DNA from 2 places in the Variovorax sp. J31P207 genome. Region 2 is predicted to be linked to the other one. Evidence: riboswitches for the same ligand, from Rfam matches in the RefSeq annotation. Region 2 holds a riboswitch; the other holds the start of a gene.
The links. A riboswitch is a leader RNA that binds a small molecule or an ion and turns the genes downstream of it on or off. The one in region 2 is predicted to bind glycine.
Positions count from the first base shown of each region.

Region 1: linked by a shared signal. The riboswitch ahead of gcvT (glycine cleavage system aminomethyltransferase GcvT) and the one ahead of QTI68_RS13230 (D-amino acid dehydrogenase) in region 2 are both predicted to bind glycine.

Region 1 covers NZ_JASZYN010000006.1:355,712-368,338, reverse strand. The annotation lists gene gcvT (glycine cleavage system aminomethyltransferase GcvT) at 45-1,205, opposite strand; glycine riboswitch at 1,255-1,370, opposite strand; glycine riboswitch at 1,381-1,483, opposite strand; gene QTI68_RS22350 (hypothetical protein) at 1,514-2,014, opposite strand; gene QTI68_RS22345 (TRAP transporter large permease) at 2,090-3,382, opposite strand; gene QTI68_RS22340 (TRAP transporter small permease) at 3,379-3,891, opposite strand; gene QTI68_RS22335 (TRAP transporter substrate-binding protein) at 3,985-4,953, opposite strand; gene QTI68_RS22330 (glycine betaine ABC transporter substrate-binding protein) at 5,024-6,577, opposite strand; gene QTI68_RS22325 (alpha/beta fold hydrolase) at 6,704-7,495, shown strand; gene QTI68_RS22320 (ROK family protein) at 7,511-8,593, shown strand; gene QTI68_RS22315 (phospholipase D-like domain-containing protein) at 8,571-9,953, opposite strand; gene QTI68_RS22310 (glutathione S-transferase family protein) at 9,950-10,618, opposite strand; gene QTI68_RS22305 (5-methyltetrahydropteroyltriglutamate--homocysteine S-methyltransferase) at 10,677-11,795, opposite strand; gene QTI68_RS22300 (aromatic ring-hydroxylating dioxygenase subunit alpha) at 11,942-12,627, shown strand, end outside.
Region 2 covers NZ_JASZYN010000003.1:414,861-419,700, forward strand. The annotation lists gene QTI68_RS13220 (PhaM family polyhydroxyalkanoate granule multifunctional regulatory protein) at 1-699, shown strand; gene QTI68_RS13225 (FIST signal transduction protein) at 710-1,978, shown strand; gene QTI68_RS13230 (D-amino acid dehydrogenase) at 1,939-3,255, opposite strand; glycine riboswitch at 3,344-3,453, opposite strand; glycine riboswitch at 3,469-3,554, opposite strand; gene QTI68_RS13235 (FAD-dependent oxidoreductase) at 3,558-4,787, opposite strand.

The DNA.
Region 1 (12,627 bases), on a different contig from region 2:
TCCTTGGAAAAAAGGCTGGCTTGGAGAAATTGGAGAAGAGGGTGTCAGCCGCGGTAGTACCGGGCCGGCACGAAGGGCAGCGTGCTGACTTCCATCGGCACCGGCTTGCCCCGCACCATGGCCTGCAGTCGGGTGCCCGGTTCGGCATAGGCCAGCGCGACGTAGCCCATGGCGACCGGCCGGTCGACGCTGGGGCCGAGCAGGCCGCTGGTGACCTGGCCGATGGGCAGGCCCTCGAAGGATTCGAGCACGCAGCCCTCGCGCACCGGCACGCGCTCCAGCGCGACCAGGCCGACGCGCTGGCGCTTCAGCGTCTCGTGGTCGAGGTGGCCGGCGGTGCCGCTCGCGGCCGTGAGTTGGGCCAGCACCCTGGCCGCGCCCGGAAAACCGCCTTCGCGTGCGCCGCCGCTGCGCCGGACCTTCTGGATCGCCCAGCTCAGCGCCGCTTCGACCGGCGTCGTGCTTTCGTCGATGTCGTTGCCGTAGAGGCAGAGGCCGGCCTCGAGCCGCAGCGAATTGCGGGCCCCCAGGCCGATCGGCTGGACCTCGGGCTGGGCCAGCAGCAGCCGGGCCAGTGCCTCGGCGTCCTTGGCCGCGACCGAAATCTCGAAACCATCTTCGCCGGTGTAGCCGCTGCGCGTGGCGAAGGCCTCGATGCCGCCGATGCGGACCGGGCCGCCGGTCATGAAGACGAAGCGCTCGATGCCCGGCGACAGCCGCGCCAGCACGGCCGCGGCCTGCGGACCCTGGAGCGCGAGCAGCGCGTGGTCGGGCATCGGCTGCACCTGGCAGCGCTGCCCGATCCGGGCCTGGATATGGGCGATGTCGGCCGCCTTGCAGGCGCCGTTGACGATCACGAACAGCGAGTCGTTGCCTTCGTTGAAGAACATCAGGTCGTCGAGGATGCCGCCCTGGTCGTTCAGCAGCAGGCCGTAGCGCTGCTTGCCTGGCGCCAGGCCGATCACGTCGACCGGCATCAGGCTCTCGAAGGCGGCCGCCGCATCAGGCCCCACCAGGCGCAGCTGGCCCATGTGGGAAATATCGAACAGGCCGGCGGCCGCGCGGGTGTGCTTGTGCTCGGCCATCACGCCGGCGGGGTATTGCACCGGCATGGTGTAGCCCGCGAAGGGCACCATGCGGGCGCCGAGCTCCAGGTGCAGGGCGTGGAGCGGAGTCTTCAGCAGTACGTCGGATGCGGCGGCCAAGGGCGGTTCTCCAAAGGGGCAGTGCTTGTTCCATGACGAGAAGCCATGGGCCACCCCTGCTGTCCGCTTTACCTGAGAGATTCGCCCCACGATCGGGGTTTGCTCCTTCGGTGGGCGGCACGGCACGCCTGGCGCGCCGAACCACCTCTCTCCAGCAAGGAAACGCCCGTAACCGGGCGTCTTGTCAGTCCTTTTGCCTGAGCGTTCGGGCCCTTGTTTCGGGGGACCTGCGCCTTCGGCGGCCCCACCGCGGCGGGACGCTCTCCTGACCGCAGAAGTGTAAGGGAATCGGGAGCCGGCCGGCGACTTCAGTGCACCGGCGATGCCGGAAGCAATTTCTCGATGCGCTCGCGGATCGCCTCGGCGCGCGCGGCGCCCGCCGCCTGCTCGATCTCGCCGAGCATCGCGCGGGCGGTGACCAGCATCGAATCGCGGTCGCGCGCCTCGCGCAGCGCTTCGCGGAAGCGCTCGGCCAGCACCGGGTCGCGGCGCACGAACATGCGCTCGCAGAGGTCGAACAGGAACATGCGGGTGGTGGCCAGCGAGGGCTTGCCGTCGAAGATGTCGGCCGCGACCGGTGCCGCTTCGATCACTTGGACCGTTTCGGCCGGGCGGCCCTGCAGGTAGCCCTCCTGCACCAGGTGGTGTGCCACCCGGCCGGCTTCCTCGCGGCCGCCGAACAGGGTGCCGAAATCAGTCAGCGAGCGCTGGCCGTCGGCCATCAGCAGCAGGGCGCGCTCGCGCTGGCCCAGCGTGCGGCGGCCGGGCTGGAGTTCGTGGCGCGCCTTGTCGGTCTTGGTGAGGAACATGGGATGCTGCAGCGTCTTGAGGCGAGCGCTGCAGCATCGGGTATCAGCGTGACATCTTCGTGAAATCTTCCCCGGCTACTTGAAGCCCCACAGATGCGGCAGCCAGGTGCTGAGCGCGGGCACGAAGGTCAGCACCAGCAGCACCGCGCCGTGCGCCCAGAGAAAGGGCACCAGCTCGCGCACCAGCTGCGACATCGGCACCCGCGAGACGTTGCAGGTGACGAACAGCAGCCCGCCCACCGGCGGCGTGATCATGCCGAGCGTCAGGTTGTAGATCACGATCATCGCGAAGTGGATCGGATCGATGCCGAGCTTGACCGCCACCGGTGCCAGGATCGGCGCCAGCACCATCACGCCCGGCAGCGGCTCGATGAAGATGCCGAACAGGAGCAGGAAGATGTTCACGATGATCAGGAACATCCAGGGCGACAGGTTCATCGCGGCCAGCCATTCGGCGAGCTGTTGCGGCACGTTCTCGATCGTCAGGATCCAGGCGAAGGAAGCCGACAGGCCGATGATGATCAGCACCGACGCCGAGAGCAGCGCGGAACGCGAGAGGATGTCGGGCAGGGCCTTCCATTCGAGCGTGCGATAGACGAACTTGCCGCACACCAGCGCATAGAAGACCGCCACCACCGAGGCCTCGGTGGGCGTGAACCAGCCGGCGCGCATGCCGCCGAGGATCACCACCGGCAGCAAGATTGCGGGGATCGCCTTCCAGGTCGTCAGCAGCACCTCGCGCCAGGGCGGCATGCCGCCGTCGCCCTTGTAGTTGCGCTTCTTCGAGACGTGGAAGTTCACCACGCACATCGCCACCGCGATCAGGATGCCCGGGATCAGTCCTGCCACGAACAGGCTGCCGACCGAGACGTTGTCGTCCTGCAGCGCGTAGATGATCATGATGATCGAGGGCGGGATGATCGGGCCGACGATCGCCGTCGACGCGGTCAGCGCCGCGGCATACGAGCGGTCGTAGCCGGCCTTGTCCATCATCTTGATCAGCATCGAGCCCGGCCCCGCGGCATCGGCCAGTGCCGAGCCCGAGATGCCCGAGAAGAAGGTCAGCGACACCACGTTGGTGTAGCCCAGGCCGCCGCGCCGATGGCCGACGAACTGGCCCGCGAAGCGCAGCAGCACCTCGGTCAGCGAGCCGCCGCTCATGAGTTCGGCGGCCAGGATGAAGAACGGCACCGCCATCAGCGGAAAGCTGTCGATGCCGGTGAAGGTCTCCTTCAGCAGCACCATCAGCGGAAAGGATTCGGCCAGGATCAGCGTGGCGGCGGTGGCCAGGCCGAGCGCAAAGGCGACCGGCACGCCGATCGCGAGGAAGACGCAGACCGAGAGGATCAGGACCAGGCTGGCGTTCATAGCGAGGCGCTCGCGGCCGCATCGAAATGCGCATCGGAGGCGAATTCACGGCGCAGCACGTAGCCGCGCACGATCAGCAGCCAGTGGACGATCAGCAGCAGGCCACCGAAGAACATCGCGCTGTAGATGTAGGCAAAGGGGATCTGCGTCACGGCCGTGAGCTGGAACATGGTGCGTTCCATGTAGAGCCAGCCGTACCAGACCATGAAGCCGAAGAAGGCGAACAGCAGCGCCGCGACCAGGGCACGCATCGCGATCGCGGCCTTGGCCGGCAGCGCATCCTGCAGGTTCTCGACCGCGATGTGGCCGCCGTAGCGCAGCACCGGGCCGGCGCCCAGGAAGGTGAGCCAGATCATCATGTGGCGCGAGACTTCCTCGGCCCATTCGAGCGAGTTGCTGGTGAGGTAGCGCATCGCGACGTTGATGAAGATGATCACCGACATCGATGCGAGGAGCAGGATCAGCGCCCAGCGGTTGGCGGCCAGGAAGTAGTGTTCGAAGGTTTTCACTGCGGCTTCTTGTTGTTGTGGGAGCGGGCAAGGAAACCGCCCGGTGCCATCGCTGGCTCACCGGGCGGCGCTGCCTGGGCGCGCGGCGCGCGCCTACTGGACGTCGGTGATCTTCTTGATGTTGTCGGCGCCGAATTCCTTGGCATAGCCGACGTAGGCCGGCTTGAGCGCCTCGCGGAAGGCGGCGCCGTCGACCTTGCGCACCACCTTCATGCCGTCCTTCTCGAGTTGCGCGATGCCGTTGTCCTCGTCTTCGTTGACCTTCTTGCGCTGGGCAGCGCCGGCCTTCCGGGCGGCGTCGAGGAAGACCTTCTTGTCGGCGTCGGAGAGCTTGTTCCAGACCCTGGGCGAAAGCAGCAGCAGGGCCGGGCTGTAGACATGCCCGGTCAGCGAGAGGTGGTTCTGCACCTGCGCGAACTTGGCCGACAGGATCACGGGGATCGGGTTCTCCTGGCCATCGACCGTGCCTTGTTGCAGGGCACCGAACAGCTCGGGGAAGGCCATCGGCGTCGGCAGGATGCCGAAGGTGCGGTAGCCGTCCATGTGCACCTTGTTTTCCATGGTGCGCATCTTCAGGCCGGCGGCATCGGCCGGCTTGACGATGTCGCGCTTGCTGTTCGTCATGTGGCGAAAGCCGTTCTCGGTCCAGCCCAGCGCGATGATGCCCTTGCTCGGGAACTTGGCGAGGATGTCCTGGCCGATCGGGCCGTCCATCACCTTGCGCGCGTGGTCGTAGTCGCGGAACAGGAAGGGGATGTCGACGATCTTGACCTCGGGCACGAAGTTGCCGACCGGACCGGTCGAGGTGTTGACCAGGTCCTGGGTCCCCAACTGGACCGCCTCGATCTGTTCGCGCTCGCCGCCGAGCGCCGAGTTCGGGAACTGCTGGCACTTGTAGCGGCCTTGCGTACCCTTCTCGACTTCGTCGCAGAACACCGTCGAGCCGACGCCGTAGTGCGACTCCTTGGTGGTCGCGTAGCCGATCTTCAGCGTGGTGGTCTGGGCGAAGGCGCTGGCGCCGAGGGCGAGCGAGAGGCAGGCGGCGAGGGTGCCGAGTTTCATGTTGTCTCCGGTGTTGGAAGGATGCCCGCGCGACTATGCCTGAAGCGCGCGCGCGGCCCCGTCGGGACTTTCACGGACCCGGGTCTGTGCCAGGGCCGCGATAGGGGCGCCGCAACAGGTACTCGAGCGACTCGAAAAGCGCTTCGCTCAGCAGCGCCAGCGCCGCGGCCGGCACGGCGCCGGCGATCAGCAGTTCGCGGTCGTTGAGCGCCAGACCGGTCACGATGCGTTCGCCGAAGCCGCCGGCGCCGATGAAGGCGGCGATGGTGGCGGTGCCGATCGCGATGGTGGTCGCGGTGCGCACGCCGGCCAGCAAGGTCGGCATGGCCAGCGGCAGCAGCACCGCGCGCAGGTTCTGGCCGCCGGTCATGCCGAGCGCGATGCCGGCGTCGCGCAGGCCGGTGGGCACTTCGGCCAGGCCGGTCACGGTGTTGCGCATGATCGGCAGCAGCGAATAGAGCGTCAGCGCGATCAGCGCCGGCAAGGTGCCGATCACGCCGAGCAGCGAGATCAGCACGGCCAGCAGCGCCAGCGAGGGAATGGTCTGCAGCAGCCCGGTCGCCCCCAGGACCAGCGCGCGCAGCCGCAGGTGTCCGAACACCGCGACCCCGACCGGCACCGCGATCAGGATCGCGACAGCGACCGAGATCGCGACCAGCAGCAGGTGCTGGCGCGCGAGCCGGCCGAGGTCGGGTCCGAACAGCTTGGCCATGAAGCCGCGGGCGCCTTCGCCGCGTTGCGCCGCGGCGCGCGCGCCCGGTTGCGCCGCGGCCAGGAAATCGCGTGCGATGACGTCGAAGGCCACGCCCTGCAACTCTGCGCGCGCATTCATCGCGATCATGGCGTGCTCGTCGATCCGGCCCTCCAGCTGTTGCAGCGCGGCCCAGGCCGCCGGCAGCCGGGCCGGCAGGTCGAGCCGGTACAGCAGCACGGCGTCGTAGCGGGGAAAGTAGTGCCGGTCGTCCTCGAGCACGCGCAGGCCGAGGTGGTCGATCTTGGCGTCGGTGGTGTAGATGTCCATGACGTCGATCTGCTTGGCGGCGATCGCTTCATAGGCGAGGCCGTGGTCGAGTCCGGTCGGCGCCTGAATGAAGCCGTAGCGTGCTGCCAGGCCCTGCCAGCCGTCGGCGCGGCCGATGAATTCGTTCGAAAGGCCGAAGCGCAGTTCGCGCCGGCCGGCCAGGTCGCTCAGGGTGCGGATGCCGAGCCGCTCGGCGTCGGCGGCCCGTATCGCGAGCGCATAGCCGTCGTTGAATCCGAGCGGCACCGCCACGCCGAGCCCGAGCGGGCGCAGCGCGGCGTTCATTTCCTCGCGCGTCATCGAGGCCTGGCCCTTGAGGATCTCGAGCGCGATGGTGCCGGTGTATTCGGCGTAGACATCGATGCCGCCGGATCTCAGCGCCTCGTAGACGATCGCCGTGTTGCCCAGCCCTTGCCGCACCACCGGGGCGACGGCGGTATGCGGCGCCGCGGTCTGCGCCAGCACCTCGGCCAGGATGTAGGACTCGGTGAAGCGCTTGGAGCCTGCGCGTAGCGGCTGTTCCTGCGCGGCCGCGGCCAGGGCGGTGCCGAGCAGGAAGATGAAAGCCAGGGCGGCAAGCCCGGTGCGGCGCAGCAGTTGCATCGCGGCCAGTGTATCGGCGCTGGCACCCGTGCGCCCGTCCTGGTGTCAACGGTTGGGGGCCTTCTCCTACAGCCGATGGTGCGCGCCGCTGATTCGATCACGCGCATCCGGCCAGCATAGTGAAGGGTGCTCATCAACTATGTCCGTCGCGGCCAGGGAAAGCCTTTGTTGCTCGTGCACGGGCTGGGCAGCAACTGGCGGACCTGGCAGACCATCCTCGACCCTCTGGCCGCCGAGCGCGCGGTGGTGGCGATCGACCTGCCCGGTTTCGGCAAGAGCCCGCCGCTGGAAGGCGAGGTCACCTTGCGCACCCTGGCCGGTGCGGTGGCCCGCTTCCTGGACGAACACGATCTGTGCGGTGCCGACGCGGTCGGCAGTTCGATGGGCGCGCGCCTGGTGCTGGAGCTGGCGCGCCGCGGCCAGGTGCTGGGCACCGTCGTGTCGCTGGGGCCGGGCGGCTTCTGGGCCGGCCGTGAGCATTTGGCCTATCAAATCTCGGTCTGCCTGTCGATGCGGCTGGCGCGCGGCTTCGAATCCGCCATGCCCGCCCTGGTGACCCATTCATGGGCGCGCACGCTGCTGCTGGCGCGGTTCTCGGCGCAGCGCCACCGGCTGTCGCCGGCGCTGGTGCAGGAGGAGATGCACAGCTACGCCGTGGCGAAATCCTTCCAGCTCATGCTGGACGATTTCGTTCGCGGATCGCCGCCGCTCGAAGGCGCGGCCCTCGGCACGCTTGCCAAGCCCGTCGTGATCGGCTGGGGCCGGCTCGACAAGGTGTGCCTCCCGCGCCAGGCGGCGCGCGCGCAAGCGCAGTTCCCCGACGCCCGGCTGCACTGGTTCGAGCGCTGCGGCCACTATCCGCACTGGGACCAGCCCGAAGAAACCGCCCGCCTGATCCTCGACACCACCGCTGATTGAAATGCACCTGCCGCAATGAAGAAACACCACCCGCACGGCGCCCGCGAACTCCCTTCGGTCACGGTCGACGGCTACAGCCTGCAGCTGCGCGGCAAGGATGGCTTCATCGGCGACCAGGCCAGCCAGACCGCGTTCAGGCAGCTGCTGGAGCGCTGGCGCCAGCGCCGCCGCCGCAAGGGCAATGATCCGCTGGGCGGCGTGCATTCGAAGGATCTCAGCAAGCGTGAACTCGACGAGGCACTGGGAGAGACGAAGACCTCCGAGGCCGCCGACATGCTGCACGGCGCGATCGAGGAATTCGCGGAAGAACTGGCCTGGGTGATCGATCGCTTCATGCGCCAGCCTTCGTGGAAAGGCGTGCAGCGGATCGTGATCGGCGGCGGCTTTCCGGGCAGCGACGTCGGCGAGCGCGCGGTGCTGCAGGCGGCGGCGATCCTGCAGCACATGAAGGTTTCGGTCGAACTGGCGCGGATCTGCCACGAGCCGGACGACGGCGGCCTGCTGGGCTGGGTTCACCTGGTGCCGCCGCCGATGCGGAAGGGGCACGACGCCATCATCGCGCTCGACATCGGCGGCACCAACGTTCGCTGCGGCATCGTCAAGCTGCGCAAGAAGCGGGCGCCCGACCTGTCGAAGGCCAAGGTGGTGCGGCGCGAGAAATGGCGGCATGCGGACGATCGCCCGAGCCGCAAGGTGCTGATCGACCGGCTGGCCGAGATGGTCGAGGCGCAGATCCGCTACAGCAGGAAGCAGGGCATCCGGCTGGCGCCTTTCATCGGTATCGCCTGCCCGGGGTTGATCCGCAAGGACGGCTCGATCTCGCGCGGCGCCCAGAACCTGCCGGGCGATTGGGAGAGCGACAACTTCCACCTGCCGAGCGAACTGATCAAGCGGCTGCCGGAGATCGCCGGCCAGCCGACCGTGGCGCTGATGCACAACGACGCCGTGGTGCAGGGGCTGAGCGAATTGCCGTTCATGCAGGACGTGAAGCACTGGGCGGTGCTGACCATCGGCACGGGACTGGGCAATGCCAGCTACACCAACAAGACCGGGCCCGGCAAGAAAGACAAGAAGGCTAAAGCTGGAAAGCGATCGTGAGCAAGAGCCCTTCGGCAACGTCGCGCACCAGGCCCGGCCGGCGCGCCCGGTAGGTCTCGCCGGCCGAGGCCGTGGTCTCGATCCATTGCGCCAGCCAGTCGACCTCGGCACGGCCGTAGAACACCACCGCCGCCTCGTGGTTGAGCAGCAGGCTGCGCAGGTCGAGGTTGATCGAACCGCAAAGCGCCAGGTCCTCGTCCATGACCACGGCCTTGGCATGGGCCATGAAGGGCAGCATCTTGAACATCACGCCGGCGCGCGCCAGGTCTCGCATGGTGCGGGCGCGCACGAAGTCGGCGAGGCGGTGGTTCGACCGGGCCGGGATCGCGATCGTGACCTGTACGCCGCGCCGGGCGGCGAGCCGCAGCGCATCGCGCAGCCCGTCGCCGGGGACGAAGTAGGGCGTCACCGCGAGCAGCCGGTGCTCGGCGCGGAAACAGGCGTCGATCAGCAGCGCCTGCGCCGTGTCCTCGGTCTGGTCGGGGCCGCTGGGCAGGAACTGCGCCAGGCCGCCGTGGTCCTGCGGGCCCGCATTGGCCGCGATGGCGCGCGACTGGCGTCCGCGCACCGAGGTCCAGTCGTGATCGAACTGGCGCGCCGCCGCGGCCGCCGCGTCGCCGCGCAGGTCGAAGGACAGGTCGCGCCAGGGCACCGGATGGGCGTCGTTGCCGGTGAAGTATTCGCCCGCCAGGTTGCGGCCGCCGGACCAGAGCCAGTGGTCGTCGGCGATCGTGAGCTTGCGGTGGTTGCGCAGGTTGCGCGGGCCGCTGCGCCGCAGGCTGAAGATCGGCCGGAACACCGCGACCTCGGCGCCGGCATCGCGCAGCGAGTCGAAGTGCGTGCGCGGCAGCGACAGGGCGCCGAAGCCGTCGAGCAGCACCCGCACCTTGATGCCGCCGCGGGCCCGGCGCGACAGGCGGTTGATCACCTCGTGCCCGAGCGCGTCGTCGCCGATGATGAAGGTCGAGACGTCGAGCGAATGGCGGGCGCTTTCGATCACCTCGAACAGCGCGTCGCGCGCGCCCGCGCCGTCGGAATGCAGCCGGGTGTCGCAGCGGCTCGGCGCCGCGAGGCCGAAGCTCTCGACCAGCTCGGCTGCCCAGTGTCCCGCCGGCGCCGAGCGCGGCGGCCGCGGGATGCCCACCGGCCGGAGCTTGCGCTGGCCGAACATCAGGTACATCGGCAGGATCACGTAGGGCAGCAGCGCCAGGCCCATGACCCAGGCGATGGCGGTGGTGGGCGCGCGCTGCTCGCGCCGTGCGCGGGTCGTGAGCACGTAGACCAGCAGGGCGAAGGTGACGACCAGCAGATGCTGCGACGGCGAGGGCAGCCAGTCGAGCAGGTCGTCGATCTGGTTCACGGGCGGGCCAGCGCCTGCAGGTGCGGTGGCACCGGTCGGCCCTCGGAAGCCAGGAACCGCATCATCGCGCCGACCACCTCGCGCACCGGCGGCCGCGCCCCCACCCGTTCGCGCCAGGCCAGCAGGCGCGGCGTGGCCTGCGTCATCAGCGCGCCCTTGCGCTCGGCGAACACCTGCGCCATGTAGAAGGCGATGTCGACGAAGGAATAACCGCCCGCGAGGTAGTCGCGCTGGGCGAGCAGCGCCTCGAGCCTGGCGTAGAAGGCGGCACAGCCGGCGCAGGCCGCGACCGCGGCCGGGCTCTGCATGTCGTCCTGCAGCCCGAACAGCTTGATGACGTGCGGGAAGAACACCTCGTCGGATTCGAGCTCGAGCCGGCGCGCGTGGGCCCGGGCCGCCACGTCGCCGGGCCACAGGGCGGGCTCGGGGAAGCGGTCTTCGAGGTACTCGAAGATCTGGGTCGAGTCGAACAGTTCGACCTCGCCGTCAATCAGCACCGGCACCTGCCGTTTCGGATTGACCCGCAGCACCTCCGGGTGCCTGGGCTCGTAGCGGTCGTCGCGGTCGAAGGGCACCATGATGCACTCGAAGGCGAGGCCCTTTTCGAGCGCCGCGATCTGCACCTTGGCGCCGAACATGCTGAGGGGGCCGGAATAGAGCTTCATGGCCCCCGAGCCTACTTCACACCGGCCCGGAGTCCAACCGGGCGGCGTTGGGGCGGGGCTACGCGCCCCAGACTTCCCGGGCGGTCTCGACCACCAGCCGCAGCTTGGCGCGCTGCGCCTCGACCGCGATGTTGTTGCCGTGCACCGTGCTGGAGAAGCCGCACTGCGGCGACAGCGCGAGCTGGTCGAGCGACACGTACTTGGCGGCCGCCTCGATGCGGGCCTTGAGTTCGTCCTTGTCTTCCATCTCGCCGAACTTGGTGGTCACCAGGCCCAGCACCACGGTCTTGCCCTTGGGCAGGAAGCGCAGCGGCCGGAAGTCGCCCGAGCGGGCGTCGTCGTATTCGAGGAAGTAGGCGTCGAGGTCCATCTCCTTCAGCAGCGCCTCGGCCACCGGCTCGTAGTTGCCGGCCGCGGCGTGCGTGCTCTTGAAGTTGCCGCGGCACAGGTGCATCGCCAGGATCATGCCCTCGGGCTTCTGCGCCACCACCTTGTTGATGAAGGCGGCGTAGCGGTGCGGCAGCTCGTTCGGGTCGTCGCCGCGCTGGCGCGCCGCTTCGCGCATCCTCTCGTCGCAGAGGTAGGCGAGGTTGGTGTCGTCCATCTGCACGTAGGTGCAGCCAGCGGCCGCGAGCGAGCGCAGCTCGTCGCCATAGGCCTTGGCGACGTCGTCGTAGAACACCGGGTCGAGTTCGGGGTATGCCTCCCGGCTGATGCCGGCGCGCCCGCCGCGGAAGTGCAGCATGGTGGGCGAGGGGATGGTCACCTTGGGCGTGTTGCCCGCCGACACCTGGCTCTTGAGGTATTCGAAGTCGGCCAGCTGGATGTTCTTGGCGTGGCGCACCTTGTCGATCACGCGCATCACGGGGGGCGCAAGTTCCTCGGTGCCGTCCGGCTTGCGGATGGTGACCGGGATGTCGGTCTTGACGCCGCCGAGCTGCTCGAGGAAGTCGATGTGGAAGTAGGTGCGGCGGAATTCGCCGTCGGTGATGCTCTTCAGGCCGATGTCTTCCTGGAACTTGACGATCTCGGTGATCGCCTTGTCTTCGACCTTGCGCAGCTGCTCGGGCGTGATCTCGCCCTTGGCTTTCTGCTCGCGGGCTTCGAGCAGGTATTTCGGGCGAAGGAAGCTGCCGACGTGGTCGTAGCGGGCAGGCAGGGACGCGTGCTGGGACATGGGATGGCTCCGTCGTATCTGGAAAAGAACGGTCGATCGTATCCGCACAGGGAATCCCTGCAATGGATACCGAAAGATCGGTATTTACCCTTGATTTGGCTGAAAACAATGGACTTTAGCGCATTGCTGTATACATTGCGTATCCCATGAAAGCCGAAACCCGCCCCTTTCCGCTCGATGCCTGGTATGCCGCCGCCTACGACGTCGAGGTCGCGCACGCGCTGCTCCCGCGCACGATCTGCAACCAGAAGCTGGTGCTCTACCGCCGCACCGACGGGCAGGTCGCGGTGCTCGAAGACGCCTGCTGGCATCGGCTGATGCCGCTGTCGCTCGGGCGGCTCGAGGGCGACGAGGTGGTCTGCGGCTACCACGGCCTGGTCTACAACAGCCAGGGGCGCTGCACCTTCATGCCGAGCCAGGAGACGCTCAATCCCTCGGCCTGCGTGCGGGCCTATCCGGTGGTCGAGAAGCACCGCTTCGTCTGGGTCTGGCCGGGCGACCCGGCCAAGGCCGATCCGGCGCTGGTGCCCGACATGCACTGGAACGACGACCCCGAATGGGCCGGCGACGGCAAGATGATCCGGGTGGCGTGCGACTACCGTCTGGTGGTCGACAACCTCATGGACCTGACCCACGAGACCTTCGTCCACGGCTCGTCGATCGGCAACCGCGCGGTCGCCGAGGCGCCCTTCGTCGCCACCCATGGCGACCGCTCGGCGACGGTCACGCGCTGGATGGAGGGCATCGAGGCGCCGCCGTTCTGGGCCGGACAGATCCACCATGCGCGCGGCTACCGGGGCCCGGTCGACCGCTGGCAGATCATCCGCTTCGA
Region 2 (4,840 bases):
ATGAGCGACGCCAGCAAGCCCTTCGCCTTCAGTCAGTTCGTTCCGGGCTTCGACTTCCTCAAGAATCTGACGGGCGGCGCCAGCGCCTCGCCCGGCGCCGTGCCCGGCCTGCCGAGCCTGTCGAGCTGGGTGGCGCCGACGCTGAGCATCGAAGAGGTCGACAAGCGCATCCAGGAGCTCAAGACGGTGCAGTACTGGCTCGAGCAGAACGGCCACGCGCTGAAGGCGACCATCCAGGCGCTCGAGGTGCAGAAGATGACGCTCTCGACCTTGCGCGGCATGAACGTCCGCATGGAAGACCTCGCCAACGCCTTCACCCGGCCGGCCGCGCCGGCCCCGTCCGCCGCGCCCGAACCCGAACCCGAAGCGCAGCCGGAGGTCGAAGAGCCACCGGCGCCGAAGCGCGCCAAGGCCGCCGCCGCCCAGGACTCGGCTGGCGTCGTCGATCCGGTCCAGTGGTGGGGTGCGTTGACCCAGCAGTTCCAGCAGATCGCCAGTTCGGCATTGCAAGAGGCCTCCCAGCTGAAGATGCCGGTGATGCCGCAGCCGCTGGGCGATCACGCGGGCCCGGGCGCAGCGTCCGCACCGGCCCGGGCCGCCGAGAGGCCGGCCGCCGCCGCCAAGAAGGCACCGGCCACGCGCCGCGGCGCCAGCGCGTCCGCCAAGCGGCCTGCGCCGGCGCGCAAGCGCGCGGGCTGAAAGGCCAGACATGAAGCTGTTTCCGAGCGGGCACGCCACCCATCCGCAATGGCGCATGGCGGCCGGCCTGGTGCTGGCGCAGCTGCGGGCGCAGATGGCGCTGCCGGACTACGCCCGCGCGCCGTCGCTGGGCCTGCTCTACATCACCGACCACTACGGGGAAGATGCCCAGGAGATCCTCGACCACCTGGGGGCCGAACTGCCCGAGATCACCGACTGGACCGGCACCGTGGGTGTCGGCGTGGCCGCCAACAACGCCGAGTACTTCGACGAGCCGGCGCTCAGCGTGATGCTGTGCGAGCTGCCGAGCGACCAGTACCGGGTGTTTTCCGGCGTGGCGCCGCTGGCCAGCTCCGAAATGAGCGGTTTCGCGGCCCACACGGCGCTGGTCCATGCCGACCCGCGGACGCCCGAACTCGGCGAACTGATCGCCGAGATGGCGGACCGCACCGACACCGGTTATTTGTTCGGAGGCCTGTCCTCCGGGCGGGTCGGCTCGCTGCAATTCGCGATCGGCGGCAATGGCAACATCCGCGGACATGGTGCGGTCGGCGGCGTGTTCTCGGGCGGCCTGTCGGGCGTGGTGTTCGGCGAGGGCGTGCGGCTGGTCTCGCGCGTGACCCAGGGCTGCCAGCCGGTCTCGCGCGAACGCGAGATCACCGAGGCCGACGGCAACCTGCTGCTGGCGCTCGATGGCGAGCCCGCGCTCGACGTCCTGCTGGCCGACCTGCGGGTCTCGCTCGATGCCCCCGAGCAGGCGATCGACGCGGTCCGCGCCACCCTGGTCGGACTGGTCGAGGCCGGAAGCGACGGCGTCCGGCGCACCGGCGATCTCGGCGCCGACGTCCGGGTACGCCACATCATCGGCCTCGACCCGACGCGTCGCGGCGTGGCGATCGCCGACAACGCCGAGACCGGGATGCGTCTGAGCTTCTGCCGCCGCAACGCGCAGGCCGCGCGGGCCGACCTGATGCGCGTCTGCGCGGAGATCCGCGAGGAGCTGGAGCCGCAGGAGCAGACGCTCGCCACCGCGCGCGAAGTCGCGGCCGGCGAGGCCGAGGCCGCGCCGCATCCGGCGCGCCGCATCGCGGGCGCCATCTACGTCAGCTGTTCGGGCCGCGGCGGGCCGCATTTCGGCGCCCCCGGTGCCGAGCTGCAGATCGTGCGCCATGCCCTCGGCGATGTCCCGCTGGTCGGCTTCTTCGCCGCCGGCGAGATCGCCCGCAATCACCTCTACGGCTACACCGGCGTGCTGACCGTCTTCACCGCCGGGGACTGAGCCGCTGCGCGCAGCCCGGTGAACGCGAAGTCGACTTCCGGCTTCAGCCCGCTCACGATCCGCGCGATCGACTTGCCCGAGCCGCAGGCGTGGGTCCAGCCCAGCGTGCCGTGGCCGGTGTTCAGGAACAGGTTCGGCAGCCGGGTGCCGCCGATCAGCGGCACGTTGCTCGGCGTCGCCGGGCGCAGTCCGGTCCAGAACTGGGCTTCGGATGCCTCGCCGGCGCCGGGGAACAGTTCCTCGACGCGCCGCACGATAGCCTCGCAGCGCACCCGGTTCAGGTCGCGGTCGTAGCCGTTGAGCTCGGCGGTGCCGGCGATCCGCAGCCGGTCGCCACCGGCCGAGGTGTAGCGCGAGAACACCAGCTTGAACTCGTCGTCGGTCAGCGAGACCTGGTGCGCCCTGGACGCATCCTTGACCGGCATCGTGACCGAATAGCCCTTGGCCGGATAGATCGGCAGCCGGATGCCCAGCGGCGCTGCATAGAGCGGGCTCAGCGAGCCCATCGCCAGCACGAAGGCATCGCCGCGGATGCGCTGGAAGCGGCCTTCGCTGTCGGTCGCCTCGACATGGTCGATGCTGCCGCCGGCCTCGCGCAGCGCGGTCACCGTGTGGCTCATGAGAAAGCGCACGCCGGCCGTCTCGGCCAGCTTGACCAGCTCGCGCGCGAAGCGGTTGGCATCGCCCGATTCGTCTTCCGCCGTGTAGGTCGCACCGGCCAGCTGCGGGCGGATGTGGGCGAGCGCGGGCTCGAGCTTCACCGCCTCGTCGGCCGAAATCACGCGCCGGTCGCAGCCGAGCGCGCGCATCTGCTCGGCTGGCGCCAGCGCGGCGTCGAACTCCTTTTGCGTCGTGTAGAAGTGCAGGATGCCCTGGGTCCGCTGGTCGTAGGCCAGGCCGGTGTCGCGCCGCAGCTGCTGCAGCGTGTCGCGGCTGTAGGTGCCCAGGCGCACGATCTGCTCGATGTTGTGGCGGGTGCGTGCCGGCGTGCATTCGCGCAGGAACTGCAGGCCCCAGAGCCACTGCCGCATGTCGGCGCGGATGCGGAACATCAGGGGGGCGTCTTCCTTGCCGAGCCATTGCAGCACCTTGAGCGGCGCCCCCGGATTGGCCCAGGGCTCGGCATGGCTGACCGAGATCTGGCCGCCGTTGGCGAAGCTGGTTTCCGCCGCCGGCGTGGCCTGGCGGTCGATGACGGTCACTTCGTGGCCGAGTTGCTGGAGGTAGTAGGCCGAGGTCACGCCGAGCAGGCCGGCGCCAAGAACGATCACGCGCATATCGAGAACCCTTGAAGGTTGCAGCGCTCGGACGCGACGGTTCGGATTGCCGACGGGAACGAAGGCAACCGGACCGGAAGTCCGAGTTGCCGCTCCCCCTGTCCTCGGTACCTGAGAGATTCACCCGCTGCGCCCGCAGCGGGTTTGCTCCTTCGGTGCATCACGCGATGGGCGTGATGGCTCTCCAGACGGCTTTGACAGTTGGTGCAGTACAGGCCCATCACGTGGGCCGACCTGAGCGTTTATGGGAGTTTGCGCCTTCGGTGGGGCCCGTGGGCCCGCTCTCCTGCAGTGGGCGGATTCTAAGGGCGCCGGAACGCGAAGTCGAGTTCGGGCCGCAGGCCGCTGACGATGCGCGCGATCGACTTGCCGGCGCCGCAGGCGTGGACCCAGGTGCGGGTGCCGGGCGCGGTGTTCAGGAACAGGTTGGGCAGCCGGGTCTTGCCGATCATCGGCAGCCGGTTGATGCTGACCGCGTGCATCGCCGTGTCGAAGCTGGCCCGGCTCGCGTCGGCCACGCCGGGCAGCAGCATCTCGGTGCGGCGCACGATCGCCTGGAAGCGGTCGGAGTCGGGTTCGGCCTCCTCGTCGAGTCCGGCCATCACGATCGCATGGACCCGCAGCTGGTCGCCGGCCGGGGTTTCGATCCGCACGATGCGCAGCTTGCCCTGGCGGTCGCGCAACGCGATGCGCGGCGCCATGGCGGGATCCAGGATCGGCATCGTGACGATGTATTCGCGCACGAAACGCAGCGGCATGTCGATGCCGAGGTCTTCCGCGTGCGGCACGCTCGCGGCACCCAGCGCCAGCACATAGGCCTGGCCGCGCAAGGTGGTGGTCCGGCCGGCGCCATCGAGCAACTCGACATGGTCGATGCGACCGTCCTGCTCCTTGAGCGCGACCACCGTGTGGCGGGTCATGAAGCGCACCCCGGCGGCGCGGCACAGGAAGACCAGGCCGGCGGCGAACTGGGCCGGGTCGCGCGCCGGATCCTCTTGCGCGTAGGTGGCCCCGACCAGCTTGCTGCGCATGGCCGCCAGCGCCGGTTCCAGGCCAATGGCCTCGTCGACCGACAACAGCCGCTCCTCGCAGCCCAGCCCCGACCAGTGGGTGGCGTTCGCCATCCGGGCCCGAAAGGCCTCGGGGTCGGTGAACAGGTTCATGAGGCCGGCCGTGCGCGCGCCGTGCGGCACGCCGGTTTCGTCGCCCAGGGCGCGCGCGCTCTTGCGGCTGTAGGCGGCCAGGCGCACCAGGTGATCGAGCGGATCGCGCTTCGGCGGCGTGCCGACGGCGCGGTCGATCAGCCGGGCGAAGCCGCGGCGGATGCCGCTGCGCAGCTTCGAGAGCTTCTTGCCGCGCCGCTTCGGCGGCGCGGTCGCAGTCGCTGCGCCGGGACGGGCGGCAGCGACGCCGCGCGCCTTGGCCGCCGGTGTCGCATGCCGATCGACCACGATCACTTCGTGGCCCAGCTGTTGCAGGTAATAGGCCGAAGTCACGCCGAGCAAGCCGGCGCCAAGTACAACCACGCGCATGTCCGAATCCTTGTGGGAGGGCATGAACGGCGGGCGTTAGCGCTTACTGTGGC